2 regions of the Holtiella tumoricola genome follow, and region 2 is predicted to be linked to the other one. Evidence: riboswitches for the same ligand, from Rfam matches in the RefSeq annotation. Region 2 holds a riboswitch; the other holds the start of a gene.
The links. Region 2 has a riboswitch for FMN ahead of ribD (bifunctional diaminohydroxyphosphoribosylaminopyrimidine deaminase/5-amino-6-(5-phosphoribosylamino)uracil reductase RibD). Riboswitches for the same ligand answer to the same signal wherever they lie in the genome.
Positions count from the first base shown of each region.

Region 1: another riboswitch for FMN. It lies ahead of PBV87_RS00510 (ECF transporter S component); the one in region 2 lies ahead of ribD (bifunctional diaminohydroxyphosphoribosylaminopyrimidine deaminase/5-amino-6-(5-phosphoribosylamino)uracil reductase RibD).

Region 1 is NZ_JAQIFT010000006.1:6,474-22,040, forward strand. Features, by position in the region: gene PBV87_RS00500 (MFS transporter) at 112-1,281, shown strand; gene PBV87_RS00505 (YfgJ family double zinc ribbon protein) at 1,340-1,495, opposite strand; FMN riboswitch at 1,716-1,840, shown strand; gene PBV87_RS00510 (ECF transporter S component) at 1,970-2,527, shown strand; gene tsaE (tRNA (adenosine(37)-N6)-threonylcarbamoyltransferase complex ATPase subunit type 1 TsaE) at 2,792-3,208, shown strand; gene tsaB (tRNA (adenosine(37)-N6)-threonylcarbamoyltransferase complex dimerization subunit type 1 TsaB) at 3,217-3,921, shown strand; gene rimI (ribosomal protein S18-alanine N-acetyltransferase) at 3,911-4,348, shown strand; gene PBV87_RS00530 (hypothetical protein) at 4,341-4,652, opposite strand; gene PBV87_RS00535 (helix-turn-helix domain-containing protein) at 4,876-5,907, shown strand; gene PBV87_RS00540 (hypothetical protein) at 5,960-6,313, opposite strand; gene yjeM (glutamate/gamma-aminobutyrate family transporter YjeM) at 6,380-7,876, opposite strand; gene PBV87_RS00550 (hypothetical protein) at 8,037-8,663, shown strand; gene PBV87_RS00555 (hypothetical protein) at 8,729-9,286, shown strand; gene PBV87_RS00560 (glutamate-5-semialdehyde dehydrogenase) at 9,470-10,750, shown strand; gene fliD (flagellar filament capping protein FliD) at 10,816-11,520, shown strand; gene PBV87_RS00570 (DeoR/GlpR family DNA-binding transcription regulator) at 11,571-12,329, opposite strand; gene PBV87_RS00575 (MFS transporter) at 12,469-13,722, shown strand; gene PBV87_RS00580 (MBL fold metallo-hydrolase) at 13,830-14,669, shown strand; gene PBV87_RS00585 (putative glycoside hydrolase) at 14,858-15,567, shown strand, end outside.
Region 2 is NZ_JAQIFT010000040.1:5,022-20,588, forward strand. Features, by position in the region: gene PBV87_RS08885 (type I restriction enzyme HsdR N-terminal domain-containing protein) at 1-1,190, shown strand, start outside; gene PBV87_RS08890 (hypothetical protein) at 1,696-3,057, shown strand; gene PBV87_RS08895 (hypothetical protein) at 3,501-5,522, shown strand; gene PBV87_RS08900 (hypothetical protein) at 5,645-6,862, shown strand; gene PBV87_RS08905 (ATP-dependent nuclease) at 7,401-9,134, shown strand; gene PBV87_RS08910 (UvrD-helicase domain-containing protein) at 9,125-10,666, shown strand; gene PBV87_RS08915 (hypothetical protein) at 11,083-11,484, opposite strand; FMN riboswitch at 11,695-11,809, shown strand; gene ribD (bifunctional diaminohydroxyphosphoribosylaminopyrimidine deaminase/5-amino-6-(5-phosphoribosylamino)uracil reductase RibD) at 11,994-13,097, shown strand; gene PBV87_RS08925 (riboflavin synthase) at 13,082-13,711, shown strand; gene PBV87_RS08930 (bifunctional 3,4-dihydroxy-2-butanone-4-phosphate synthase/GTP cyclohydrolase II) at 13,721-14,923, shown strand; gene ribH (6,7-dimethyl-8-ribityllumazine synthase) at 14,948-15,415, shown strand; gene PBV87_RS08940 (HAD family hydrolase) at 15,418-15,567, shown strand, end outside.

The DNA.
Region 1 (15,567 bases), on a different contig from region 2:
AGAGTTTTAACCACATTAGAAATAATATACATAGGTTATTGCAATGAAAGGCTTAAAAATTATAAACTACGGAAGGATTTATACAGAGAAAAAGGACTTGGGAGGAAACAAATGAAAAATAAGTGGAGTATGTTTGGCATACTGTTTTTCTGTGCGATAACAGTTGCCATTAGCCAGCTTAAGGTACCACCGATTATGGGGATGATAAGTGACAATATGAATATCTCTCTATCACAAGCATCATGGTTGATGTCTATCTTTACGGTTGCAGGTATTATATTAGCAATACCAAGTGCGGCAATTATGAATAAGTTAGGGCCTAAAAAGTTATTATTATCATTAATGGTATCTTTATTAGTAGGGAATGTATTAGGAGGATTAACCAATCATTATAGTGTGCTTTTAATAAGTCGTGCTATAGAAGGTATTGCTTTTGCAATGATCATCCTAGTAGGGGTTGCAATGATTAAAGCGTGGTTTGGTGAAAAAGCAGGATCAGCCTTGGGAATGTTTAATACATTTGCAGCGCTTGGATCATTTGTAATGATGAATGTAGGCTTAAGTATTACAAATAGCTTAGGTTTAAAAAGTTTATGGTTCATTACAGCAGGAATGAGTGTCATTTGCTTTATACTCGTTTGGGGCTTTATCCAGGTACCAGAAGAAGAATATGAAGACAACAAGCAAGAAAAGTCTTCATTAGTAGAAGCAATGAAAAATAGTAGACTGTGGAGTGCAGCACTTGCAAGAGGATGTGTAGCATTTGTATTATTCACATTTGTTACGACTTATCCTCAACTTTTTATGGGATTCTATGGATTAGATGCTGGAACAGCCAATTTCTATGCAGGACTTAATGGGCTATTTGGTATACCATGTTGTATCTTATGTGGAATTATTGTGGACAAAACAGGGAAGCCATTACTGACTGCATTATTAGGTTTTATAGGGTTAATAGGAACAAGCTATATGGCGACTATCTTAGGACCATCAACTTATATTTTACATACCCTTTTAGTAGCTATATTTGGAGGATTTACCATAACAGCGTTATTTTGTATTGCACCTACAATGGCTAAGAAAGCAAGTTTGAGCGGTTATACCATTGCGATTATGAATCTGTTTTATTATATAGGTGTATTTGCTTGTGGCCCTGTAATATTAGGAACTGCAGAACAGGCAAGCTGGCAAGTTGCAACTTATATCCTTATGGGAATTAGTTTGGTAGGTGTATTACTTGTAGTAAATCTTATAATCTCACCAAGAAAGAAAAGCCATTAGATAATTAGATAGATAGAAAAAGGAGCTGTCACATTATAATGTAGCAGCTCCTTTTATGTTATTTACGTTCTTCAAGATTATTTTTTTCTTTAACACGGCTAGATGAGATCAGTTTTTTGCAGTGATTACAAAAATAATTGCTTGCACCACAAGCATTAACTTCTTCTACTTCTTTTTGATTACAATCTGGGCAAATAAGCTTTTCTTTCATCATTAAAATCCTCCTAGTTATTAAATAGAAACCTGATAAATGTACTCTAGTTATAGTATATGACTTAATAAAAAGGTTAATCAACTAGGAAAAAGAAATAAAAGAATAATTATTATGAGAAAAATATATAAGATTAAAATTTAAAAGAAGTATAAGCCTTATACTTGCAATTTGTAGTATAGGGGGGTATAATAAGCTCATAAAATTAAATAAAGAAGCTAACTTAATTCTTCAGGGCAGGGTGAAATTCCCGACCGGCGGTGACAGTCCGCGACTACATTAGAAGTAATGTATTGATTTGGTGAAATTCCAAAACCGACAGTAAAGTCTGGATGGTAGAAGAGTTGCATGTAAGCATATCTAATAGAGAGTATTATTTCTTATATAGAAATATTTCATAAAGTATGCAATGATTATACAAAAAACGGCAACCCTAAGAATGAATGGGTTGCTTTTTTATATTCAGGAGGATGCTTTATGCAAAAAAAATCATTTAACACACAAGTGCTTATCAAAGTTGCACTTCTAAGTGCCATAGCTTTTATCTTAATGAGAGTCTTTAAATTCCCATTACCTGCTTTCCCAACATTTTTAGAAATCGACTTTAGTGAGTTACCTGCTATTGTAGGAAGTATTGTTGTAGGGCCATTTGTAGGTCTTGGTGTAGTAGTTATTAAAAATGCTTTAGCGTTCTTTAACTCTTACACAGGTGGTGTAGGTGAACTTGCTAACTTATTAGTAAGTCTTGGTTATTTATTACCATTAGCATTTATGCTAAAAAAAGACAAAAGCTTTAAGACAATAATCATTGGTTTAGGGTTAGGTACAGTTGCCATGGCAATCGTAGGCGCATTTGCAAACTACTTCATTCTTATCCCATTATACGGATTAGAAGTTGAAAAATTACCATTCGTATTAACTGTAATTATCCCATTTAACTTAATTAAAGGTGTGATTGTTTCTATAGTAAGTGCTGTTATTATTAAAGCAATGCAACCAGCACTTAGATACTTATCACTCAAAAAATCTAATTAATAAATTATAAAACAAAGCAAATAAAAATGGCACTTAGCAATAAGCTAAGTGCCATTTTTTGTCTATGAGGTTAAGGGAGAGGAATAAGTGAAAGCAAAATTGTATGTTGTTGATGTAAACTTAGTATGTGCCGTAGTTTTTAAAATATGCATAAAATAAATGTCATTCAGTTATACTTTGAATACATAAAAGGGCGTAAAGAGTTGAAAGTTATAGCAAACAGTATTAAAATAATGCTTAATGACATAAAGAAAGGAAACCCCTATGGAATGGATTAGTTTATCAGAAGAAGAAACTTTTAATAGAGGTTATGAAATCGCCAAGAATGCCAAGAAAGGGGATATTTATTGCCTCATTGGGGATTTAGGTGTGGGTAAAACTGTTTTTTCAAAAGGTTTTGCAACTGGACTTGGGATTACAGAACATATTACAAGCCCAACATTTACAATTGTACAAGAATATGAAGGCGAAATGCCATTATATCATTTTGATATGTATCGTATTGAAGATCCAGATGAGTTAGAGATGATTGGATACGAAGATTATTTCTTTGGAGAAGGTGTATGCTTAGTAGAATGGGCAAACAATGTACCAGATGCTATCCCAGATACAGCAAAATGGATTACAATAGAGAAAGACTTAGAACAAGGTTTTGATTATAGAAAAATTACAATGAAGTAGGTGAATACATGAATATATTAGCGATAGATGCTTCAGGTTTATCAGGAAGTGTAGCATATATTAGTGATTATAAATTAGTAGGTGAATACTATATTTGCCATAAGCTTACACACTCTCAAACCATTATGCCAATGCTTGAACATCTTAAAGGCTTAATTGGTTTTGAAATGAATGAGATAGATGCAGTAGCAGTAACAAGTGGGCCAGGGTCATTTACAGGCATCCGTATTGGTGTAGCAACAGCAAAAGCTATGGCACTTGCTATTGGTGTACCTATTATTGGGATACCTACATTAGATGTTATGGCACACAATATTTCATTTGCAAGTGAAGTGATTTGCCCAATTATGGATGCCAGAAGAAATCAAGTTTATACTGGGATTTACCAATGGAAAAATGGAACACTAGAGCGTGAAGGTGACCATTTAGCTGTTGAAATCGATGAGTTATTAGAGAAACTTGCAGGAAGACAGACCATCTTCTTAGGTGATGGTGTAGATGTGCTTAAAGGTAAGATTACAGATGTAATGGGAGACGCAGCCCAGTTTGCACCAAGTTTCTTACACATGCAAAGAGCAAGTGTACTTGCTCAGCTAGCTTGTGAAGCTTTTGAAAAAGGTGAAATGGTAGATGCAGATGAATTTGTACCAATCTATCTTAGAAAGAGCCAAGCAGAAAGAGAGCTAGAGGAGAGAGAACAAAGTGGTCATTAGAAAAGCGTCAAAAGAGGATATTGAAGCAATTTATGCTATAGAAGTAGACTCTTTTAGCGTACCATGGTCTCTAGAATCCATAACCAAAGAGCTTGAAAATCCAGTAGCTTATTATCTTATTGCAGAAGAAGAGGGACAAGTACTAGGCTATGCAGGTCTGTGGGATGTAGTAGGTGAAGGACAGATTACCAATATTGCAGTACGCCCAAGTGGCAGAAGAAAAGGTATAGGGAAGCAGCTTGTAGATGGACTGATTGCATATGGTAAAGAAAAAAACTTAGAAGTACTTATACTAGAAGTACGTGCAAGTAATACACCTGCTATCAATCTCTATACAGGAACAGGTTTTACAGATATCGGTAGAAGAAAGAATTATTATACGAAACCAACAGAAGATGCTATCCTAATGGCCTATAGTATTAATTAGGACCAAAGAGTTTAACTTCTAAAAGCCATTCTATAGCTATAAAGAAGATAATAACTAAAGCATAGTAATTAATATCGAAGTTAGGATATGTCATAAGAAGGGCTACAGCAATCTCTAAAATCAGAGATATACAGCAAAGTTCTATACGTTTAAATAAAGAGTACTTCTTTATATTTTTATGTGGGTAATCTCTGTGAAATCTACTGTTTAAGATGAATAAGATTGTTTTATCAGAAGCAAATAGAGAAAATAAGATAGGAATACCACATAGTATAAAAAATAAACTATAGTCATTGCTTAGCATATAGATCCCCCTTGTAGTTTAATTAAATATAGCTATAGTATAGCATAGTAAAAAGGCTTTTAAGTTATTAAGTAGAATGACTTAAAAGCCTTTTTTATTCAACTAAGGGTAGATTACAATCAAATATGCCTCCATTGAAGCCTTAGAAAATAATCCTTATAATAGCATTATCAGCTGATACATCAAATCAAAAACTACTAAAGGTTGAATGTGGAGGGGCGTAATGAATATAGGTAAGCAAATCAAATCCTTAAGATTACAGAAAAATGTAAAGCAAGAAGAGCTAGCAAATTACTTAGGTGTATCGCCTCAGGCAGTTTCAAAGTGGGAAACTGAAATGAGTGTACCAGATATTGCTCTATTACCTAAGTTAGCAACTTATTTTGGTATTACTATAGATGAATTATTTCAATTACCTAATGAAACTGAATTTGAGCGTATTGAAAATATGTATTGGAATGAGAGAAGGATAAAAACAGAGACCTTTGATCATGCAGTTCGTTTTTTAGAAGGGGTGCTCAAACAAGAGCCAAACAATGTAAGAGCATATGAAAATCTAGCCTGTCTTTATAATCATAGAGCACACAGTGATCACGAATTAGCATCTGAATATGCAAAAAAAGTACTAGATTTAGAGCCAAGTAATAAAAGTGGATGGTGTGCCTATTTAGAAGCAAACAGAGGTGTTTGTGGTGATGAATGGTATGATAATCATTTTACGGTAATTGAGTATTTCAAAACCTTTTTAGAGAAGAATCCAAATAGCTTTCTTGGACTTTATGCAATCATTGAAAACTTATTGGATGATGAACGTTATGAAGAAGCTGTACCTTATATTGAACAGATAAGAAAGGTAAAAAATAATTATCAAGCCAATATGTATATCGGAGATGTGGCATATGGCAAAGGTGACTTAGAAAAAGCAAAAGAACTGTGGAATGCAGCAGTAGAAGAACATCCTAATACATGGCAGGCTTACTGCTCAAGAGCAGATCGCTATAAGAAGATAGGCATGATTCAAGAAGCGTTAAATGATTATGAAACGTGTTTTAATATACAAGAATCTCCACGTATTACAGATGGGTTGCACTCTCTGGCGCAGATGCATGAGAGAATGGGAGATTATGAAGCAGCTATTAAAGATAGGGAACGTATTGTACAGTGCTTAAAAGAAGATTATGAGAAAACAAGTGGAGAAAGTATTGATATCCATAAGCGAGAAATTGAAAGGCTAAAATCCTTACGTAATGAATAAATAAAAATACCTTAGTAAAGATGTATGACACACTTTACTAAGGTATTTTTATTTATTCATCAAAAAGTCCTTCTAGACCTTGGAAGAGCTTTTCACTTGTTGCAGCCTTTACTTGAAACTCATAAGGTTGAGTTGTATGTTTTGCTAAAAGTTCATCTAAAGAAGTAAAGGTTGCACTACTAAATTTATCAATAAAGTTTTCCATAGAGTTTTCATCGTCAAGTGCTTCTAATGTAGCACAAATCTCGGCGAGTGAGGTAGGAGCTTGTAAAATATCTTTGTTAATCGTAATACTATCTGTATTGATAGATTCTTGATTACCAATTAATTTTTCAAGACTTAATTCTGCAATAGGTTCATCTAAAATTGTGTGTAACTGACAAATAGGTTTCGCTTTTTTCTTCATAACTAGGACCTCGAAAAAATTAGATTCTCCTATTATGATAGCTTACTTGACAAAATGTGACAAGTGTTAGTTACGTTGTTTCATTTCATAGCTATAGTAAAGCCATAAGGCAACAATAGCGAAAAGTACTGGTCCACCACCGGCAAAGAGTGTATCTATCCAATATCCTTTTGCAAGTCCAGGTTCAATAATAGAAAAGATATTTGCAAAACCAACAGTAATTGTAACGATGATAGACGCTACAAGAGCAACACCATAACCTTTATAAATAGTAAAAGGTTTAACAATGTTATCTTTTTTCTTAAAGAATGGGAAGGCAATCGCTAAGAACATATAAGGAATAGTCATTGCTACATTGGTCATTGTAACGAGCTTATTAAATAATGCAGATGCATTGTCACCACCAAAGGAAATAAGCAAGATAAGAATAGCGACAACAGTAGCTTGTATTTTCATAGCATATGCGGGCATACCATCTTTTGTTTCTGCAATACGGCCTGGCCAAAGTTCTTTAGGTGTACCTTCTATTAATTGTTTAAGTGGTGAGTAGATTAAAGTAAAGAACGCACCAGTTAAGGCAAGAAACATAGAAAGTCCTACAAGACGAGCTACCCAAGCACCAACTGTTAAGCTAGCAGCTTCAGATAATCCAAAGCCATTTGCTAAAGTGTAACCTAGGTTTTCCATAACAATATAAGTTACATTTGCTGTATTAACTGAAGGAAGAGAAAGTATATTACCCCAGTTAATGAAGATACCCATAATAAAGATACCTAGAGAGTATCCAACAGAAATAACAATAGCAGAAATGGTTACACCTAGAGGAAAAGTTTTTTCAGCATTTTTAGTTTGGTCAACAAGACCACCGACAGCTTCAATACCACCATATGCGAAAATAGCATAAGTCAAGAAAGAAATAATAGATAATGGAGATTGATAAGCTGGGTTTGGAGATACAGTAAATGTTTTTAAGCCATCAGTAATAGGTTGGGCAAATCGTCCACCATGAAGAGCCAGTACAATAAGTCCTCCAATAAGTAAAATAACATTTAAAAGCATTACGGCAAAACCACCTACAGAGGTAATTTTTTTGATTTTATCTAGTCCACGTGTTGAGATAAAAGTAACAAATAAAATCCAAATGGCACCAAGGATTCCTAGCCATTTCGTTGCACTCATTCCAAAGAAATTCATACTTTGAGTCATATCCCTACCAAATATAGCGTTTGATAGAGGAACCCATATAGTAGTAGAAACGTTTACTTGCCACACAAGATAAGAAGCATACCACATGAAAGTTCCGACAAAAGCAAATTTTGGATTTACAGCACTTGCCATCCAAGAATAGATTCCACCTTTTTCATGTTTATAGGCTGCACCATACTCAGCCATCATAAAAGCATAAGGTAGGAAGAAGAAGATCGCACCGGCTAAATACCAAGGAATCGCACCATAACCCATTAAGTAAAAGGCTCTTGGCATATTAGCAAATCCATATACAGATGTAAAAATCATCAGTACAAGAGATAGGAGTGTAAGTTGTTTTTTTGCATCTTGAGACATAAATGTCCTCCTTCTAGTCTGTCATTCAGTTAGTAATTAGAATGCACCAAAATATAAAAAACATGCTTTAATGATAAAAAAACAGTTTAAGAGATTATTTTTTATCATTAAAACAGCAAAAAACATAGAATGGAGTATAAACATAAAAGGAGGAGTAGATATGAGAAGGTATTGTCAGCAAAATAATTATTGCTATGAAGAATGTTATTGCTGTTGCCCTAAATGTATAGAAGGACCTATAGGCCCACAAGGTCCCATAGGTCCACAAGGAATCACAGGTCCACAAGGAGCCACAGGCCCACAAGGAGCCACAGGCCCACAAGGAGCCACAGGTCCACAAGGTCCAAGAGGTACAATTCAACTTACAAACTGTGCTACTTATAGGTCTACAGGTACGACTTCTTCAGTAGCACCCAATGGAAGTATTAATTACGGAAATCTAATTAGTGGGAGTGGAACAAGTATCACTCATACTAATGATACACCTGAAATAGTTTTATCTGCTGAAGGAATTTATAAAGTTGATTTAGCTGTAGATGGAGTAGATAATATAGTAGGGCAAGGTCTTATATTTGCTTTGGTAGTAGATAAATTTATTACTGATGCAAGAATTGTTTCACAAAATACACAAGATAAAACACATTATAATAGTGGTTGGGTCAGCTATTTTGTAAAAGTAAAAGCAGGAAAAACAGTAACAATTACTGTTCAAAACATAGGATTAGATACAATAGATCTTGTAAATTCCAATATTAGTATTTTGCAAATTTCATCTACGGTAGGATAGAATTTGATAAAAAGAACGTTTTATGTATATAATAGAAGATACAGCATGATAAATGGAGGAAGCACATGGAACAAATGGAAAAGAAGCCTCTTACAACAAAAAAGGCAGTACTTGAGGCTATAGATGATACAAGAAAACAAGCAAAAGCAGGTTTAGCTGTAGAAGAAGTAGAAAAACTTTATAAAGAAATTTATGATGCCATTGAAGTAATGAGTGCAAATGTAAAGCCTAATACTATTGTTTATTTAAAGACTGAGCTTAACAAGACACTTATTAAATATCGCCCAACGGAGATTACTCAAAAGTCAGATCCTTTTATGGAGTTCTTCAAACAAGCTTACCCAGAAGGGAAACGTCGTAAAGACTTTACTTATACACTTGTTGACCCAAGTAAGATAACAGTAGATCAAATTGTTGAGACATTAAAGTTTGTTAATGCACACTGCAAAACAAACAAAATCACCAAAGAAGAAAAACAAGCTATTCTTCCAATGATTGAGAGAGTAGCAAAAACAGATAGCTTAAGACACATTAATCAAGTACGTAGCATGGAGTATTTAAGAAATGCAATGCATATACGTATTGAAAAATCACCCAAAGGTCATAGATTAGTAAACGCTTAAGTAAGATATAGAATAAAAAGCTCCATACCCTAGGGCGAAGTAAACCTAGATAGGTGGGAGCTTTTTTGTTTCTCATCATCTCAATAAGCGTCCTTGCAAAAAATGTAAAAAACATTGACCTTCACATTTAGGATGTGTAGAATAGCATTAAATCATACTCGGAAAAGGTAAGGTGTTAGGACGATGAATATATATGAATCAGCAAGTAAGGCACGTGAAGCCTCTATTATGCTACAAGCAATAGATGGCGATGCAAAAAGAAAGGCATTAGTTGCCGTTCAAGAAGCATTAAAGGCCAATAAAGAAGCAATCTTTGCAGCCAATCAAAAGGATATAGAAGTAAGTGAAGCACAAAATATTGCTATGCCAGTGCTTAAAAGATTACGTTTTGATGAAGGCAAATTACAAGATGTATTAGATGGTATTGAAAGTTTAGTGCATATGGAAGAACCAGTTGGGAAAGTACAAATGCAAACAGAATTAGATGAAGGATTAATCCTTACACGTATTTCTTGCCCAATTGGTGTTATAGGTGTTATTTTTGAGTCTAGACCAGATGCACTTGTTCAAATTTCAAGCTTATGCTTAAAGAGCGGTAACAGTGTACTTCTTAAAGGTGGTAGTGAAGCGAAAGAAACAAATAAAATTTTATTTGAAATTATTAAAAAAGCTTCAGAAGAAGCAGGTATGCCACAAGGTTGGATTACCCTTATGGAAACACGTGAAGAAGTAAGTGAAATTCTTAAAATGCATAATTATATTGACCTTCTTATTCCAAGAGGATCAAATGAATTCGTACAATATATTATGAAGAACTCAGATATTCCTGTAATGGGACATGCAGATGGAATTTGTCATAGTTACGTAGATAAAGCTGCTGATTTAGAGTTAGCAGTAAAAGTTGTAACAGATTCAAAAACACAATATGTATCTGTATGTAATGCACTTGAAACATTACTTGTACATGAAGCAGTAGCAAGTGAATTTTTACCTCATCTTAAAGCGTCTTTAGAAGGCAAAGGTGCAACAATCAAAGGTTGTGAAAGAACAAGAGCAATTATTGAGTGTGAAGAAGCTACAGATGAAGATTGGAAAACAGAATACTTAGATTACATTTTATCTATCAAAATTGTAAGTAGCTTAGAAGAAGCGATTACTCATATCAATACTTATGGGTCTGGACATACAGATTGTATTATTTCTACAGACGAAGAAGCTGTTAAGAAATTTATGATGCTTGTAGATTCAGGTAATGTATTTTGTAATGTATCGACACGTTTTAGTGATGGATTTAGATATGGATTTGGAGCAGAGGTTGGTGTAAGTACCTCTAAGATCCATGCAAGAGGACCAGTAGGTATTGAAGGTTTATTAATTTATAAATATAAATTAATGGGTCATGGCCATATCGTTGGTGATTACGCTTCAGGTACTAAAAAGTTCACTCATAAAAAATTAATCTAATAACTTGAACTAAAGTATATTGATGCCGAAATAACTTATAGACACTATTAAGAAAGGAGAACCTTATGATACAAAATATAGGGCTTCAGAGTGGATATCAAGCTATAGCACAGACACAGCAAGTAGCCGCAAGGTCTGTACAGGCACAATCTACAACACAAGAACGTTATAGTATTTCGCAAAGTTACTATAATAATCAATTACCAGCAAAGGATTTAAGTTTTATTAAAAACTTTAGTAATGAAATGAGTACTTTATATGGTGCCGCTACTAAGTTGCAAAATCAAAAAGGTAATGAATCCGCAGATAAAATTGAAAAAAATACAAAAGAATTTGTAGATAAATTTAATGAATCTGTTGATTTTCTAGAAAAGAATAAAGGAAAGAATAAAACTCTTAATCGTTTGCATGACTCATTAACTTCTATAGGTAAGACCTATGAAAAATCTTTAGAGAATATAGGGATTGGCGTTGGAAGTGATGGTAAATTAGCTATAGATGAGACTAAATTTAAAGAGAGTTTAACTGCTAGTCCAGATAGAGTAAAAGATACATTATCTACATTAGCAAAGAAAACGGAAGATTTCGCAATGAGAGGGATTAATACATCCTCTCAATCTCTTTTAGCAGAGTCTAGTAACAAGCTACAGAATGTAATGGATGAAGAAACATATTATGCTGGAATTCGTAAAATGGCGAGTAATGCTCAGTTTATGAATATGTATTATTCAGCTCAAGCTACATTTAATATGATTAATTTATTTGCATAAGCAAAGAGCGTCACATAATGTGTGGCGCTCTTTGTTGTATCTATAGAATTTTAATGAGGCCAAAGGATTTCACAATTATTTTGGCGTGCAGCTTCAAAAATAGAAGAGCTAGGTTCTTGATCGGTTAATAAATAGTCCACTTGATTAAAAGAAGCTAAGTTAAACTTATAATTATTGAGGAATTTAGTATGATCACAGAGTATAAGCGTAAGTCTTGATTGTTCACACATTTGTTTTTTTGTACAGGCTTGTTGCATACTTGGATCAGTAAAGCCTTTATGATCTACACCTGCACAAGACATAATACAAAGGTCTAGGTTGAATTGCTTAATATACTCAAGGGCAGACTCGCCAACAATGCCACTAGAACCTTCACGAGCATACCCACCAACAACAAAAACTTCACAAGCAGTGTGTTCGATTAAACTATGAGCAACTTCGATACCATTGGTAACAACGGTAATATTTTTATAGTTATTGAGTAAGGGACAAAGCTGTAGGACTGTTGAACTAGAATCTAAAAACATGGAACTACCATCGGTGATAAAATCAGTAGCAAGTTGGGCTAGGGTTTGTTTGATAGAAATATTTTCTTGGTTACGTAATTTAAAGTGTTTTTCTTTAGTGGTTGTAACGATAATACTTACATTTCCTTTATCTCTTTTTACTAACCCCATTTCTTCTAATAAAATAAGGTCACGACGAATGGTAGAAGCACTATATGAGAGTAGGTCAGCAAGATGAGGAATAGCAATTGTTTTCTTTTGCTTTAATAAATTTAGTAATTGTTCTTGTCTTGTATTTAGCATAAATTCCCCCAAATATGTTCATAAAAATTGAATTATTTTTCATTATTTTAAAGCTAATAGTGAAAAAAATCAATATGAGTATCATCACTTTCATTTTCTTTAGAAAGCTTTAGAATAGGCTTGAAGGAGAGTGGAGGTCGTGCAACAAGATTTAGTAAAAAAACTTTTTAAAGTAAGTTGGCTTGTGTATTTTATTTCATATATAGGCAGATTGAATTATGCAGCATCAATGATTGAAATTGGACAAACTGAGGGCTATACAACGATTCAATTAGGCACAGTAGTTACAGCTTTGTTTATAAGTTATGGGATAGGACAATTACTAAGTGGCTTAATAGGGGATCATTTTTCGTCTAGAAGGTTAGTTTTAGTTGGATTAATTGGATGTGGTATATGTAATATTGGTATGTTTACTTCTAATAGCTATTGGCAACTACTACTGATTTGGTCACTTAATGGATTAAGTTTATCTTTGATTTGGCCACCTATCGTAAAGCTTTATACACAGTATATGGATGAAGACTACTTACATAAATGCTGCTTTAATATTCAAACATCTGTAGCGTTAGGAACTTGTTTTACCTATTTAATGTGTTCAAGTCTTCTTAAAATATCAAGCTGGAGAAATATTTTCTTATTTACATCAGGCTTGCTATTTATTGCAGCGCTTATATGGCATATGACTATAAAGCAAGTTGAAAAACACTGTGTAAAGGTAATAGATAAAGCTCAAGTAATTGATAGTGAAAAACAAATAGTTAACAATAGAAAAGAAATAATAGAAACTGAAGAGAAGCAGTTTAAGAAAGTTCTATTTAAATCTGGGTTAGTGGTTATCTTTATTGCTATTTTGATTATGGGATTCTTAAAAGATGGGATTATGACTTGGGTACCTCAATATATTACAGATACATTTGGGACACATGCTTATTTTTCTGTATTTTTAACAGCACTATTACCACTTGTCAATTTAACAGGTATTTATCTTATTAAATATATTAATGAAAAAAATTCTGGAGATGATTTGAAGACAACAGCTATATTTTATGGGGTAAGTGTAATAAGCTTAGCATTGCTTGTAGTATATGGTAGGGCAAATATCTATGTGAGTGTTTTATTATTTGCAGTGGTCACTTCTTGTATGCTAGGGATTAACACCATACTTGTAAGTGTGCTACCAACCTATTTTGCAAAGTATAATAAGACAGCTTTAGTGGCAGGATTAACCAATTGTGTAACCTACCTAGGGAGTGGACTATGCGGTTATGGCTTAGGTGCACTTGTAGAAGGATATGGATGGCAAGTGACAAGTATGGTTTTAGTAGGTATATGCTTATTAGGAATTATAAGTTGTATAGTGGCAAGACCTATGTGGCAAAAATTTAAACATTAATGGTAAGTCCACTTATCTAAAGTTTAAAATGATGATAAATAGATTTAGGAAATAAAAATAAGAAAAGATCTTAACACTTAGAGTGATAGAATAAAAGGAGACTAATAATGAAACTTAAATATTTAGGGACAGCAGCCTATGAAGGATTTCCAGGACTTTTTTGTGAATGCGAAGCTTGTAAACAAGCTGAAAGAGAAGGTGGGAAAAATATTCGTACAAGAACAAGTATGCTTATTAATGAAGATACATTAATGGACTTTTCACCAGATGCTTATTTGCATAAACTTAAATATAACCTTAATCTAGCAGCGATTAGATATTTTGTGATTACCCATTCACACTCAGATCATTTCAATCCTTGGGATTTAGTTGCAAGATGTGAAGGGAACTATGCACACTTTGATGAAGCCAATAAAGGATCTACAGTACATGTATATGGAAATGATAAGGTTGAAGCATATTTAGACCAAGTAGTACAAGTAGAGTTTGGAGGTAACCAAAACTTTATTGATTATCATAGAGTGACACCGTTTGAAACTTATGAGGCTGGAAAGTTAAAGGTTACACCACTTCTCGCTCAACATCAAACAGATGAGCAGTCATTGATTTATCTAATTGAAGAAGAAGGAAAAGTACTTTTATATGGAAATGATACAGGTATATTCCCAGAAGAAACATTTGAGTATCTTAAAAATATCAAGTTAGATGTGATAAGTTTAGACTGTACACATGGTACACGTCATAAAGGTGGATATGGTCATTTAGGTTTAGAAAGCTGTGTAGAAATTAAAGAAAGATTATTAGAAATGGGAAGTGCAACACAGCAGACAACATTTATACTAACGCATTTTTCTCATAATGGTGGACTTTGTCATGAAGCGTTAGAAGAAAAAGCCATACCACACGGATTTATAATTTCATACGATGGTATGGAACTTACAGTTTGAAAATAAAATAAATGTTTAAAAGAAGAGGTTGTTGTAGAACAGCCTCTTTTTGCTCCTTTTTTGCTTAAAACTTGAAGAAATTGGCAATAATTCACAAATAATATTTAGAATTGTGTAGAAAAACAATAATCGTCAGGAAAAACATTCTATGTTATAATAAAAGGAAGAAAAAAGGAGTGTCGTACAGGGTGAGAAAAAATAAGATTAAACTTTATGGAAGCTATTATAGGTACAAACGCAACAAAGTGATAGTTAGAAATTTTATTACTGCTTCTATACTATTAATAGGAGTAGCTGCCACCTTAATCTTTACAAATAAATTAAAGCTACAAGATGTAGCAGCACTTTTTAGTATGGGGATACAAAGTAGTAAGCAAGCTATGGAGCCTTTCTTCTTAGAACAAGTGGATACTAAGTATGAGGTACATACAGCAAAGCCACCAATTAAGGGGGTATATTTACCAGCGACAAATATGGCACGACTTGATGAACTCATAAAACTAGCAAATGAGACAGAAGTAAATGGTATGATTATAGATATTAAAAATGATAATGGATACTTAACTTTTAGTACTGACAATCCAAAGTTACAGAGTGCAGTTAAAGAAAAGCCGGCTATTCCCAATATGGATGAAGTCATAGATAAGCTTTACGCTAATAATATTTACCCAATTGCACGTATTGTAGCTTTTAAGGATAACGTCTATACCAAGGTAAATCCAGATCAAGCAGTGCAGACAGCAGATAGTAGTGTTTATCAAACAAGCAAAGGTGAAAGTTGGTTAAATCCTTATGATAAAAGAAACTGGGAGTACCTTTTAGAAATAAGTAAAGAAGCGATTAACTTAGGATTTAAAGAAATACAATTTGATTACATTCGTTTCCATGAATCTATGGA
Region 2 (15,567 bases):
GCGTAGCATTTTATCAAGGATCACAATGTAATGTACAATACAGAAATCCTCGTATTTTAAGGGTATTAGCGTCCAGCCTACCTAAAAATAACGACAGTATAGATGATAATTCTGATACAAAGAAGGTTTTTTTTCTGCCTAGTTATATGAATTACTCTGTATTAGAATCGGTATGGTCCAAAATAGTGACTAATGCAGAAACACGAAGTGATTACCGTATATTTGCAGAAGCCATGTTTAATGATATGAATAGTAGGACAGCTGATCCTCGTTTAGCAATCCTTTCTGCAACAAGAGGAGTTATATCTCTAAAAGTTGCAGAGCAATTCATGGGAACTGAACGCATAAATAGAATGAAAAGCGACGGACATATACATCAACTAGTTTTTGATGATGGCAAAGCATATTTATATCCTAGATTTCCTGAGGCTATTGCAACGGCTGCCGGGTATGTACTTAGAGATAAAATTATTGAGATTATCGATAGGAGCAATGTCGAAAATGCATATGATTTTATAATGAAAAATATAGATTGTATTCCATATAGTGATGTGGCTGCCACAAAAGCAGTGCTTGGTGTCTGCATAGAGCGGGAGGTCCTTTGGAAACTGCTTTGTCTACTTATAAAGGATTCACCCTTAGTGAAGCAAAATAATGATTACGGCGTTTTTGGTTTATATTTTTCAGACATTGGACATATAAAATTGTCTGGTGAAATTGAAGGCACATTAATTTCAAATTTTAATCCTTGGCTTCTTTTATCGAATCTTTCTACTGTTCCAATGGCTATGGAAAATGGCTCAAGAGATATACAGTTAGAAATATTTAAGGTTATTGGTTCATTCAATAATATTCTTATAAAACCAGAGGACATGCCTTTTCATAATATGGCCGGTTTTCATACCCATAAATATAAAGATGGAGAATTCATTTGTGGTAAAACTGGAATTGTCGAACCAATAACTTATGCTATGCAATGCTCCTTTGCCAATATGCCAGAGAAAATGTTGCAATTATCTAAAGAAGCAATAGAGAATGATGAATTTTTCTTAGTTATGCGTCTAAATGTTGCAGCACGATCCATGTGTACTATAACGGATCCTTTGATATCCCAATGTGCTATAAAGGCTCATGAGATGTTGAAACAATATATATATGATTCCATAAAAAGAAAATGTACTATTGATTGAAATAATATTAGTGGCCTATGAAATTTTTCAAGGATTAATTTTCTAAAGAGAGGTAGTTATGGATGAACAAAATAATATAGGAAGTAGATTTTAAGATTGTTGAGACAATTTCGATTATAACTGAAATTACTTATTAAAAGATTTGAATAACTCCAATTCTACAGTGATAATAAAACTCTGGAAAAAACCTCCTGAAGTTATGGCGTAGGTATATTTAATATGTATGTTGGAAGTACTGTATCTAAATTAGTTCCATTATTGGAGCAGATAGCTAAAAACTTGATTGATTACATTATTGATTCAAAATATGAGCGTAGGGAATTTATACACTTTAATTTTTGAACAAATTGAGGAAATATTACTCTTTTTTTTATAATTTAAAAGAGTAATGCTTCCCACAATCTTTATGAAAAATGAGAGTAGGATATCTGAGGTAAAACTATATATAAGAATGGAGTATAAGTAATGCCGAGGTAAAAACGACGTACTTAGGAGGTAAAAATTTATGGCTAGATGTATATACTGTGGAACTGAATATAACTTATCAGAATCAGATATTATTCCGGATGCATTAACAAATGCAAGAATATTAAATAGAAATGTATGTAAAACTGAACATAATAATAAATTTAGTGATTTGTTTGAATATAAGATAATTAGTGAATTGGCATTTCTCACTAATTCATTAGATATAAAATCAAGTAAAAGCAGTTCATACCCTAAGTATGAGGCGACATATAATATTGCTGGGTTGGAGTATCCAGTAAAGCTATCTTCCGAAACTCAATTGTTTAGGGGAAAAAAGCTGAGGAGTAAAGATGGTAAGCATCTTATGGGATTACTAAGTGATATAGAGGATATTGCTGAAGATCCAAACAAAGTTGAACAAATTGATATTAATAAGCTTGAGATTGAAGAGAAAATACAAATTAATACTAGTATTTTTTATAGTCAAGAAATGTTTAGAATGGTTTCAAAAATTGCATATGAATGGTATTGCTTAAAAAATGATATAAGTGATAAATATGATGACTTTATGGATATAATCAACTTTATTACTCATGGTATTGGACATCCTGTATATATAATTGAAGATGCGGGGATTATAAATTATTTTAGGCAAAATACAATATTTGCAAGCCATTGTATAATTGGGTACTTAAGCCAAGATAATAATGTGTATGTGTTATTAAGCTTATTTGGTGCAGCTTTATATAAAGTGAAGGTATGTAAATTTAATCCACAATTATGTAAGAACACTTGTATGCTACAGGAACTTACAATCAACAGCGAAAGAAAAGAAATATTATATGGAAATCCAGCTTCTTTATTACATGATGTTCAAAATAGTTTTATCCCTAATAAAATAATAAATGGAATTACAGTAATGATACCAATAAATCCTTTAGATACCTCACTTCAACAAAAATTATTTCTAAGTAGTATATATCAACTTATGGAAAGTGGACAAGTTGTAGAAACTAGAGAACCTACAAAAAATAGCCTAGGTATTATAATGAATAATATTGAATATCTAATGAATCAAAGTATCATTCATAAAAAAGCATTAAAAAGATTTGTTAAAGAGCATATAATAGATTCAAAAGAATCTATTATATTAAACCCAGAAGGTACTAAAAATAGAAATGTCTTTATGTTCTATATAGTTTATTTAATTGGTAAATATTTAGAAGAGATAAAAGATATTAAGCAAATCAATCAATTAATTGAGGGACACCTTGGTAAACAAAATAGTGAATATATTATTAATGATGATTTTAGTGTAAAACTTAAAGAGCGTATTTTAAAAGATAAAGATTATAGTGTCGTATTAACCCAGGGAGCAAGACTAATTATGGATTGGTAATAAGCAAGTGATAAATAAGTTTTATAAGAGAGGACTCCATCGTTATTAGTGTATATATTTAGCTTAATTTATAATGTGAAAGTAGGCATTAGATAGATTGAAACTGGATGATTGGATCCAATGAATGTAGATAAGAAATTAAAGAAGCCTGTTCCCACTCCCCTACTCTTAATGAATGTAGGGTAAAGAATACCATGAGTAAAGCTGTTTTCTGGGGGAGTGCTTATGATGAAAGAATAATAAGAAATGAAGTTGATAAAATTCAGATTTATGTTGCATATATTCTAATTTCCTGCACAGGTGAAATATAGGAGAATAGGTCATTATGGAATGATTGAATATATAGTATAAATTTTCGCTTTTTGGTTTAAACCAATTGAATTCGATAGTTTTAACATAGTGTTTATGTTAATTAAAGAAAAGGACTTAGGAGGAAGCTCTTTTTGATAATAGATTATATAATTAATAATCAGCTGTATATTGATAAAGCAACGTATATAGCAATAGTAGGAAGCCAAATTGCTATATACGGTATTTTAATGACCTTTTATCAGTTTGTAGCCTCATTTCAAGGTAACTCAGATTCAGTAACTAAGTATTTGGGGGTTAATTTAACGGAGTATTTTGTAAAGAAGAAAGTCTCATCGTTTAATTTAATTGTTTCCAGACCCTATTTTTATATTTTGTTTATATTAGAAGTTTTATACAAACCAATACTTAATATATATGATAATTATTTTCCAGAGAATCTAATATGTATTTTGAACTTTTTATGGTATTCATTTGTGATTTTTTATTTTGTAATATTTATAATTTTATTTTGGCAGTGTACACAAAGCATTTTAATCTTGAAAAGAATATCTCTCCCTAAAAGAAATGGAACAATAATTCGTGATATTAATAGAATCTTTCTAAAAAAAACATTGAAAGAACGCATGTCGATTAGAAGTATAGATTTGTTAAAGTATGATATGAGATACTTAAAAGAAGCAATTAAAGAAGATAATAATCCTAGAATGCTGCAAAGCCTATATAATGATTTAATAATTGAGATTTTTGATTCGTATATTAGTAATAAAAAGAAAGAGATAAATATAATAATTGAAAAGAAAAAAATTGTAAAAAATCAAGTGGAATGGGTTTATAATGCCCAAATGGAATGTGATTTATTAAAAGAAATTTATAATGAAAACTATTTTATTATTGATGAAGAATTAAAAAAATATATATGCGTATTACATCTAAACTTAATAAAATTACTTATGATAAGAGCCAGTGCAGAAGGATGTGAACATATTAACCAAGAATTTTATCCTCAGGAATTATTTGTATTTGGTGAAAAAAATAGCTTATTAGACTGTAAAGATTGGGAAGAACTTACTATCAATATTTTTAAAAATTCAGATTTAGAAATCAAAAAACAGCTAATAAATAGTTTATATAATGGATATTGTAGTACTGGAACTATGTTCCAAGAGTATTGTAATCAATGTATTTTACATCTAATTCGTATGAATATAGATGAGATATTTTCTGAAAATAAGTCGCAGAACGAATTTGCCCAGATATTTGGTAATTTGATAAGAACAAAGGAATTCAATAATTATTATGCAAACATAATACGCAATAAGCTAATATCATATAATGACAGAGATGCAGTAGAAATGGTTAAATTACTTAATAAAGAAAATTGTACATATGTATTTTCGTATATAATAATTTACTATTCAATATATAAATTCAGGTTTGATTGGGAGTATATCAATATAGCCGTAATGAAAGCATTATGGAATAACCATGGTAATATGAATGAAAATTATGATAAATTAATAAAAGAATTTAAGGAATCTAATATAGAACATCGATTTTCAAAAAGCATGTATGATAAACTTATTGAATACCTTCAAAAACCATTGACTGGTTCATTATTAAATTCTATATATGAAGAAGATATTATTAATATGTTTTATATCACAATCATAAAACTATGTGTTCTTGAACAAAGCTACAATGATTATGAGAATAAAGCTAATGATTATCCACTAATTTATTTTATCAATGAACTTTCAAATTATAATGAATTAATACAGCATAATAAGGTAAAAGAAATGGTCCTGAATATGCAGTATAGATATTTTGAAAAAATAGAACATATTCCTCAAAAATTAAATATTTCTCTTAGAAATTTATTACTTACAAATATAAATATTACGTCAGAGTTTTTATCAGTAGAACCTCGATATACTTACAATAATAGTATTGGACAGTATGCGTTAATTAAATTATCAGAAGCGAAAGAGAGAAATATTATTCCAAAAGAATTGATTAGAAAAGCATATCTAGCAAAAAACATATCTATTGATGGATATATAGATTTCTTAGATAAAGAATGTCATTTATGCGGGTGTGATTTAAACTATGTTCAGAAAGAAAAAATGAAAGAGTACTTATTAAATATTATCTGATGAAAACTACTTATCTATAAGTTAGATAATTTTTGAAGTACAAAACCATCTTCTATCTTGTTTTCTAAGTATTATTATACATAATTAGCATAAATAGTAATTATAAATGGAGGAACTGCACGTTGGATAATAAAACATTAATTCATATAGATACTTATGATATTATGCAAAATGATTATAGAATTGATCCCTCAAAAATAGTTGAGAGCATTATAAGTTATGATAGATTAGTTTTTCAAATTGGTAATCCTAAGATAACTATAAATAAAATAGTAAATCTATTTTCTACGGATATTCTTGAGGAATACATAAACAACAAAATTATTACATTTTGCCAAACGAATAAAGAATATAATTTAAGTACTGGTGGACTTGGTAACTTTATAGTACCAAACCCATTCATATATCATACTGAGAATTTAGACAAAACATCATATAGAGATGAGGCTATTCTAGAAGAATATTTATGGAAAGCAATCGATGATATTGATATTAGCCAAAATAGGAAAAAGAATTTAAACAAAGCAATACTAGATAATTTGTTCATAATACCATCAGATAGAATTAATGAAAAATTGTGTTTGCAAACAGTTCTAGAAGAGATTAATGATATACAGCTTGTGAAAAGAATTATTGAAAAAAATAAAATTTACTTTAATAAGAAATATTTAATTGAAGAATTAATATATACAGTTACATTAACTGATAAGGGGTTTCATTTTAAAATCAATAAGGAGGATTTTGATGAAAAAAATACGATTTACACCATCTTGTACATTATTTTAGCAATATTAATATACACCAACATTTTCATGAATTCTTCAAATATTCTAAGTTCTACTGGAGTATGGGTTGATAGAAGTACTTCAGATGTAATAGAAAATAAATTTTCAAGAATATTGACACATTATGATAAAAGTAATGAGGTATTCAAATATTTGATGACAAAAGAAAGAGTACCTGATATTGGCGAATTATATAAAAGAGGAAAAATCAATTTTAGGGACATAGATAAAATTAGATTAAAATCAGAAAATTTACGCAAATTAATAGGGAATTTAAATCCTTCGGATAACATTGAGATTTATAATCAATATCTTGATTTTGTGCAAAGCAATATTTCACCAAATGAAACTATACCAATTAAATTATTAAGGTTCTTAATCTTTTCAGTAACTGGTAGTTATTTGGGAGGCAATTTAGGAAATGCAATTGGCGGAATAGTAGGGAATCTTATTGGTAGTTCTTTACCTTCAGCTTTTGATTCATTCTTATTGCCTCATTTGCACTATAGACCTATTCAATATATAAGATTTAGTGATATTAAAAAAGATTTGTAAAGTGTAGAAATATATTTTTAAAATATTTTGTTACATTTATTTTGACTCTAAATATACTAAGAAAATAATATGTCGAATAGTATCATACCTTTTAGGTTCTTCAAACAATGAGCTCTTAAAGAAATTGAATATTTGGAAAAATTGCATAATTGAAATAGTATGCCTAGTTTAGATACGAGATTTTCAGATGCAAAAGATGAACTTTGCCAACACACAGTAATGACAAAATTGCGGTTGAAAAGCTTTGAGACGCTTTTGAAAGGTTAAAAACATATTTTTTAGACTTTAGAAAAAAAGAAATCTATAAATAAAATTATCAAAGATATTGCTAGCAATAAAAAATAATATATAGATTTATATGAAAAAGAATTTATTGAATTTACTGCGATAGGAAATAACTTTAAAATTTGCCATCATAAAATTAACAAAATAGATATAGAAGATAATAGGCATTATGGTTATTTCTATAAGCGTTGCCTGTCGTTGATTTCATTTGTAATTCAATATTTGGGCGATTAACTGTTTGGAGGGAAACATAATGGAATTAAAACATCTTATTATAAAGAATTTTAGAAACTTTAAAAATCTGAATATAGATTTAACAAATAGAAACATTATTTTTGGTCTTAATGATATAGGGAAAAGTAATTTTTTAGCAGCATTACGTTTTCTGCTTGACCGTAATTTTCGCAAAAATGGGTTTATAGATTCAGATTTTTACAATAAAGACATAACCAAAGAAATTATAATTACACTTGAAGTAAAAGTTTCTGATGAAGAAGATGACGAAGATAGCAAAAAAATCTTTAAAATGATGAAGGGTGCTATTGATTCTAAATCCGATACAGTATTTTTTCAACTTAAAACTACTTTTGATAGCGAGAAATCAGTAGGAGAACCAACGATGTTTTGGGGAATAGATGTTAATGATCTTGAGGACATTCCAAGTAGACAGTCGTATTTTGAAATTGATAAGTACATCAATGTTATATATATAGATTCATCAATTAAGCTTGAAAGTACCTTTAAACAATATTCTAGGGAGATATTTAGAAAAGAATCGTCTTTAGAAGCTGATGAACGTAAAAAACTAGTTAATAATATAGATAAATTAAACACATGTGTATCTAAGCTAAATGCAATTAAAGAACTTAAATCTGATTTAGTTGAAGAGTATAAGAAATTTCGAAATGAAAAGGGGTTTGAACTAGCAATTAAATCTGAAATTGAGATTGATAATCTACATGATAAGTTGACTCCATATATATTGGATAATGAATGTAAAACATATCCTACTGCTGGTGATGGTCGAAAAAAAATATTATCTTACACATTATTAACACTTGAAAATAGAAGAAAAGAAGATGAAATGATAAATGTGTTTCTTGTTGAAGAGTTGGAAAATCATTTACATAGATCTATGCAATTGTCTCTTTCATATGAAATTTTTTCGGACAATTTATTTAGGTATTTGTTTTTAACAACACATTCATCTCTTATTGTAAGCCAGATGGATCAAGTAAATCTAATTAAATTAGTTAAAGAATGTGCCGTTGTTGGTAAGTCGTTTGCATACTCTGTTCCAAGTGATTATAAAAAATTAAAACAAAAACTTAATCAGAATTTAGCAGAAGCGATTTATGCTGATGTTGTTCTTTTAGTAGAAGGACCATCTGAAAAAACATTATTTGAAAGAATTTTGTACGACAAATGTGAAAGATATGAAAGCCTTGGTGGATATATTCTCGAAGTTGAAGGTATTAATTTTAAAGAGTATTATGATGTGTTAATTGCTTTAGGAATAGATGTGATTATAAGAACTGATAATGATTTGAAATTGTATGAAAAAACAAGTAAAGCAACTCTTTTAGGAGTAAATAGATGCTTGAATTTATTAGGAAAAGAAACGAAGCCTAATATTATTATAGATAATGTTTCAAATTATAAAACAAATATATCTGTCCAAATCGATAAGAAAAGAGAGGTTTTTGACCAAAAATATCCGAATATGATTAAAAACTTTACAAAGAAGAATATTTACTTATCACGGGTAGACTTAGAAAATGATTTATACGAAGCTATACCTAATGTAATGGACGATTTGTCAAAAGAAAACAATAGTTCCATGACTGGAGTTGATTATCTTCAAACAGCCAAACTGAAAAATATGATTAAATTATGTCAAAAATTAAATAAACAAAACGTTAATTCTATATATAATCATGATAGGTTTGAGTGCTTGAGAAAGTTGGTGGAATTATGTTGCCAGTAGATAAAGAAACCAGGGAAAAAGTTTTAGACTGTAAAGGAAATATTGTTATTAGTGCTAGCGCAGGAACTGGTAAAACTTATACAACAGTAGCAAGAATATTAAGGGATATAGAGAATAACAAAACCTTTAGAACCTTTGCTGCAATTACTTTTACGAGGAAAGCAGCTAAAGAAATTGCAAATCGTCTTGGAATAAATCGAGATGATGGTTTTGTGGGTACTAATGATAATTTTGTCTGGACTGAAATCATTCAACCCTTTATGTATGATGTTTATGGCCGTGATTTTAAAAAGAAAATAAATCCAGATTATGGTGATGCAAACCAAATAGAAACTTTTGATGAAGGCATTGAGAAAATTCGTGAAACTGGATTTATGTGTAAATTTAGTGATAATCATAAGAACTTTGCTTTTCAATTGGCTTTAGATATATTAAAAAAATCACATTCTGCAAGTAGATATATGAAATCAAAGTATTTTAGAATATATATTGATGAATATCAAGATAGTGATATAGATATGCATTCGTTTTTTATTTATTTATGTGATGAATTAAAAATACCATTGTTTGTAGTAGGTGATATTAAACAATCAATATATGGGTGGCGTGGAGCATATTGTGATGGCTTTAAAGGTTTATTTGAAAAGGATGGCTTTAAATTGTTTAAGCTGTGGCATAATTTTAGGTCTAATAAGGCTATACAGAATTACTCTAATATTTTTATGGAATCAGTTAGAGAACAATATACTAGAATTGATTTTAATGAAGAGGTCATTTTATATGAGTATAATAATCAAAATGATTCATGTAGCTACATAAAAAAATGGATTGATGAAAGTAAAAAATGTGCGATGCTTAGCTTTAGCAATGCCGATGCAAAATCCTGGAGTGATTATTTAAACCAAGTTGGGATGAATTTTGTTTATGTTCCACAATCACCTCTTGATGATACAAGACTTGAAAGTGAACACATTTGGATTGCTAGAGGAATTGCCAACTATATAATGATAAAGAGATATAGTGAGTATGATTTCAAAGATGAAATTCCAATTCCAGATGACTATAAAATATCAATTCTGAAAAGCAAATTAAAAAATATTAGCGACAGTATAGAAAAAAAAGATGATTTTTTTAAGGCAAGTTACGAATTGTATTCATATCTTAGCTACAATGAGGTAACAGAGAGAGTAAAAAATGAAGTAGAAAAACTTTATGATACAGTAATAGATGAGGAGTATATTCCAAGCTACAATTCCGAAAGTTATTTATTAACAAGTGGAACTATACATTCGTCTAAAGGTTTGGAATTTAGTCAAGTAATTATAAATGCAGGTAATTACAATTTCGATAATGATGGTATAAAATATTTGCATTATGTTGCTGTGTCAAGACCTGAAGATAGACTGTTAGTTTTATCTGAGCAAGGATATTATGCAAGAAGGTATTTAGGATACATAGATGAAGCAATTAGTGATTTAAACAAAATCGGATATGAAGTTGTTAGAGATGACATTATAAGTTTAGTAAAATAGAAAGTTTACAGCTGCAAAATATAATAGAATCAAAGAATTGTGCCCAATAAAGCTTTCAAGTAAGGCACAATTTGAAGGGGTAATTGTGTACAATATTAACATTAGATAAGATTGTGCACGACTACTGTGGCCTAAGTAGAATAAGCTGTTGGAAGCAGACATTAGAGGTTTAAAATCCAAATCTCAAGATTTATAAGTGTTTATTAAAGAGATACCCATCCGCCAAAGGACCATCAGCTTTCTACCACATCATTATTGTCTACTCAAGGCATGTGGAAACTATTGCTTATTTAGTTAAGTAATTCAACGGTTGTAAGGTTTTTAAAAGTATTATTGGGTAAAAAATGGATAGATTTAAATAATAAAAAGGATAGAATCAATCTACCCTTTTTATTATTTAAATGATGGATAAAGACTTATAGATAAGCAAGTATTTGATTTAATAAGGAGTTGGCTTGAAGGATATCTTTTAAAAGTGAAAATTGAGTTAAGGAGTCTTCAGCAATTAAAAATTCATTAATTTGATCTTTAATAAATTTTAAATAATCACTTGCAACAACTAAGGTTTGAAGTTTGGAATTTTGTTCTTTTTCAGATGAACTATTAATGGTTTCATGAACAAGTTTATTAGAGAAGTTATCAACATTACCTGAGTAAATAGAGAGTTGGCCAATAAGCTTATCATTGCTTTTTTGAGTCGTATTATTGGAGTAGCCTTTTTCTAAAATACTGAGGAGCTGTTTTTGATTCTCTCTAACAGTTTTGTAATACGTATCAATGGTTGTATCGAGCGAATTATTTTGTGTAGCAAAAGTCACAGAAGAAAGGCTCAAACAACATATAAAAATACCTATAAGGATGAAAAAATAATGCTTGTTTTTAAACATAATGGTACCTCAATTTTAATTGATTTTTAAATATATTATCAACCATCAAGACATTACATATGTAGATAAAAATAGATTTTATTTAAAATAGAAGTTATTGACAAAATATGAGAAGACTGATATGATTACATTAATTGAATAGAACATCTTCAGGGCAGGGTGCAATTCCCTACCGGTGGTATAGCCCACGAGCCGTAAGGCATGATTCGGTGTAATTCCGAAGCCGACAGTAAAGTCTGGATGAAAGAAGATAGATTATAAATGCTTTTTTTTGCATTTTCTTTTAGTATAGTATGCTCTGGAATGATTTTTCATTTCAGAGTTTTTTGTATTTAATACAAATGTGGATTATTACTAAACGCTTAAAAGCTATTTATAGAATTGTTGAAATGCCTTGAACCTGTTTTGTTCAAGGCATTTTTATTTTGGAGGAAAAGTGTATGACTGACCAAGAGTATATGACACATGCTTTGGAACTGGCTCGAAAAGGTTGTGGTTTTGTAAGTCCGAATCCTATGGTTGGAGCTGTGATCGTTAAAAATAATAAGGTCATTGGGCAAGGCTGGCATGAAAAATATGGACAGCTTCATGCAGAAAGAAATGCACTGGTAGGTTGTAAAGAATCCCCTCATGGTGCAACACTCTATGTCACTCTAGAACCCTGTTGTCATTATGGAAAAACACCACCTTGTACAGATGCTATTTTAGAGAGTGGTATCACAAGAGTTGTAATCGGAACACTTGACCCTAATCCACTTGTATCTGGAAAAGGTGTTTCAATCTTACAAGCTAAGGGAATTGAAGTGTTGAGCGGTGTATTAGAAAAAGAATGTCTAGAACTTAATCAGGTATTTTTTCATTATATCAAAACGAAGACGCCTTATGTGGTCATGAAGTATGCCATGACTATGGATGGAAAAATTGCAACTTCTACAGGTAAATCAAAATGGATTACAGGAGATCAAGCAAGAATACATGTACATAAAGAACGCCATCGCTATACGGGCATCATGGTAGGCGTTGGGACAGTAATTGCAGATAATCCTATGCTTACGTGCAGGTTAGAAAATGGATGTAATCCGATTCGTATTATCTGCGACACCCATTTAAGGACACCTTTAAACGCTCAAGTGGTAGCAACAGCTTCTAGTGTAAGGACCATTATTGCAACGTGTTGTGCGGAAAAGGACAGATACATGCCCTATGAAATAGCTGGATGTGAGATTTTACTTATTCCTAAAGAAGATAATCATATTGATTTACAAATATTGATGCAGCAACTAGGCATATTAAAAATCGATAGCCTTATTTTAGAAGGTGGCGGGACACTCAATGCTTCCGCTATGCAAAGTGGTATTGTCAACAAGGTGCAGGCTTATATTGCACCAAAGTTATTTGGTGGTGATGAAGCAAGGACACCTATTGGGGGTAGCGGTATTGATGAACCAACTTATTGCTTTAAACTGAAAAATCAAAAACTCACATGGTTTGGAGAAGATTTGTTATTAGAAAGTGAGGTGGAATATCCGTGTTTACAGGAATAGTCGAAGAGATTGGTAAAGTACAAGGCATACAGAAGAGAATGAAATCCTCTATCCTTATGATTACCGGGAATAAAATCTTTGAAGACTTGAAGATTGGTGATAGTGTATCTACGAATGGCGTATGCCTTACAGTGTCAAAGTTAGGGAATTGTACTTTTTATGCAGATGTGATGAATGAGACACTTTCTCGTTCTGCATTAGGAAACCTTACCATTGGAAGTTATGTGAATTTAGAACGTGCCATGGCGAGTAATGGACGATTTGGAGGACATATTGTTTCAGGGCATATTGATGGTACAGGAAAAATTGTATCTATTCATAAAGATGATAATGCTATTTGGTATACCGTACAAACGGATTCTAAGATTATGAGATATATCATTGAAAAAGGTTCTATAGCCATTGATGGCATCAGCCTTACAGTAGCAAAAGTAGAAAAGGATCATTTTAGTGTTTCAATCATTCCCCATACAGCAAAAGAAACCATACTATCTCTAAAAAGGGTAGGGGAACTTGTGAATCTTGAAAATGACATCATTGGTAAATATATTGAAAAGTTTGTTACTCCCCAGAGTAACATTACAGAAGCATTCTTATTAAAACATGGATTTTAGGAGGGTAATATGTTTGAGTATCATACAATACCAGAGGCTTTAGAGGCATTAAGAAAAGGTGAGATCATTCTTGTAACAGATGATGAAGATCGTGAAAATGAAGGTGACTTTATTTGTGCCGCTGAATTTGCAACAACACAAAATATTAATTTTATGGCTACCTATGGCAAGGGGCTCATTTGTATGCCAATGGATGAAGCACTTTGTGAAAAGTTAGGACTTCATCAAATGGTAACCAACAATACAGATAATCATACAACAGCTTTTACAGTGTCTATTGATCATGTGGATACAACAACGGGTATCTCAGCAGCTGAAAGAAGTATAACAGCATTAAAAGCCATAGATGAAGAGGCATGCCCAGAAGATTTTCGTAGACCAGGACACATGTTCCCACTTTTAGCTAAGAAAAATGGGGTGATTGAACGTAATGGTCATACAGAAGCGACAGTTGATCTCATGAAGTTAGCAGGATTAAAGCCATGTGGGCTTTGCTGTGAAATCATGAGAGAAGATGGACATATGATGCGTACACCGGAACTCATTGAATTTGCAAAAGATTGGAATATGAAGTTTATAACCATCAAAGCACTGCAAGAGTATCGTAAAAGATTTGATCACCTTGTAGAGTGTATGGCAACACCTAAGCTTCCAACATCTTATGGTAATTTTAGAGCCTATGGCTATGTGAATAAACTTAATGGAGAACATCATGTAGCACTTGTTAAAGGTGACATTGGTGATGGAGAAGATATACTTTGTCGTGTTCATTCAGAATGTTTAACAGGAGATGTATTTGGTTCTTCACGTTGTGATTGTGGTGATCAATTAGCTACTGCAATGAAACAAATTGAAAAGGAAGGTCGTGGCATTCTTCTTTATATGCGTCAAGAAGGCCGTGGCATTGGATTAATAAATAAGTTAAAAGCTTATGAACTTCAACAAGCAGGAATGGATACAGCCGAAGCCAATGTTGCTCTTGGTTTTGAAGAAGATTTGAGAGAGTATTATATTGGTGCACAAATTCTTAAAGACTTAGGCGTCAAAACCATGAGACTATTAACTAATAACCCAGATAAAGTTTATCAACTTTCCGATTTTGGAATCAAGATTGTAGAACGTGTATCTATTGAAATAGAGGCGAACGAACATGATGCTTTCTATCTTAAAACAAAACAATGCAAAATGGGTCATTATTTAAACATACATTAATAAAAAATTAAGGAGATTAAAAACATGAAAATCTATGAAGGAAAATTGGTATCAACAGACATTAAAATTGGAATTGTAGTCGCAAGGTTTAATGAATTTATTACAAGCAAATTATTAGGTGGTGCAGTAGATGCCCTTACACGCCATGAAGTCAGAGAAGAAAATATTGAAGTGGCATGGGTTCCAGGGGCTTTTGAGATTCCACTTATTGCATCTAAAATGGCAAAAAGCAATAAATATGATGCAATCATCTGCCTTGGAGCAGTGATTCGTGGTAATACAACACACTATGACTATGTATGTAGTGAAGTTTCAAAAGGCATTGCTAGTGTTTCTTTGAGTAGTGATATTCCGGTTATGTTTGGCGTAGTCACCACAGAAAATATTGAGCAAGCTATTGAGCGTGCAGGTACAAAAGCAGGAAATAAAGGTTTTGATTGTGCAATGGGTGCCATTGAGATGGTGAACTTAATAAGAGAAATAGAACAATAAGCATGCTGAACTTAGTATTTGACTATGATGGCACACTTCATAATAGTATTGAAATCTATGCACCAGCATTTAGACTGGCCTATAAGGAATTAGTTGAAAAAGGATTTGTAGAGCCAAGAGACTATTCAGATAAAGAAATAAGCTATTGGTTA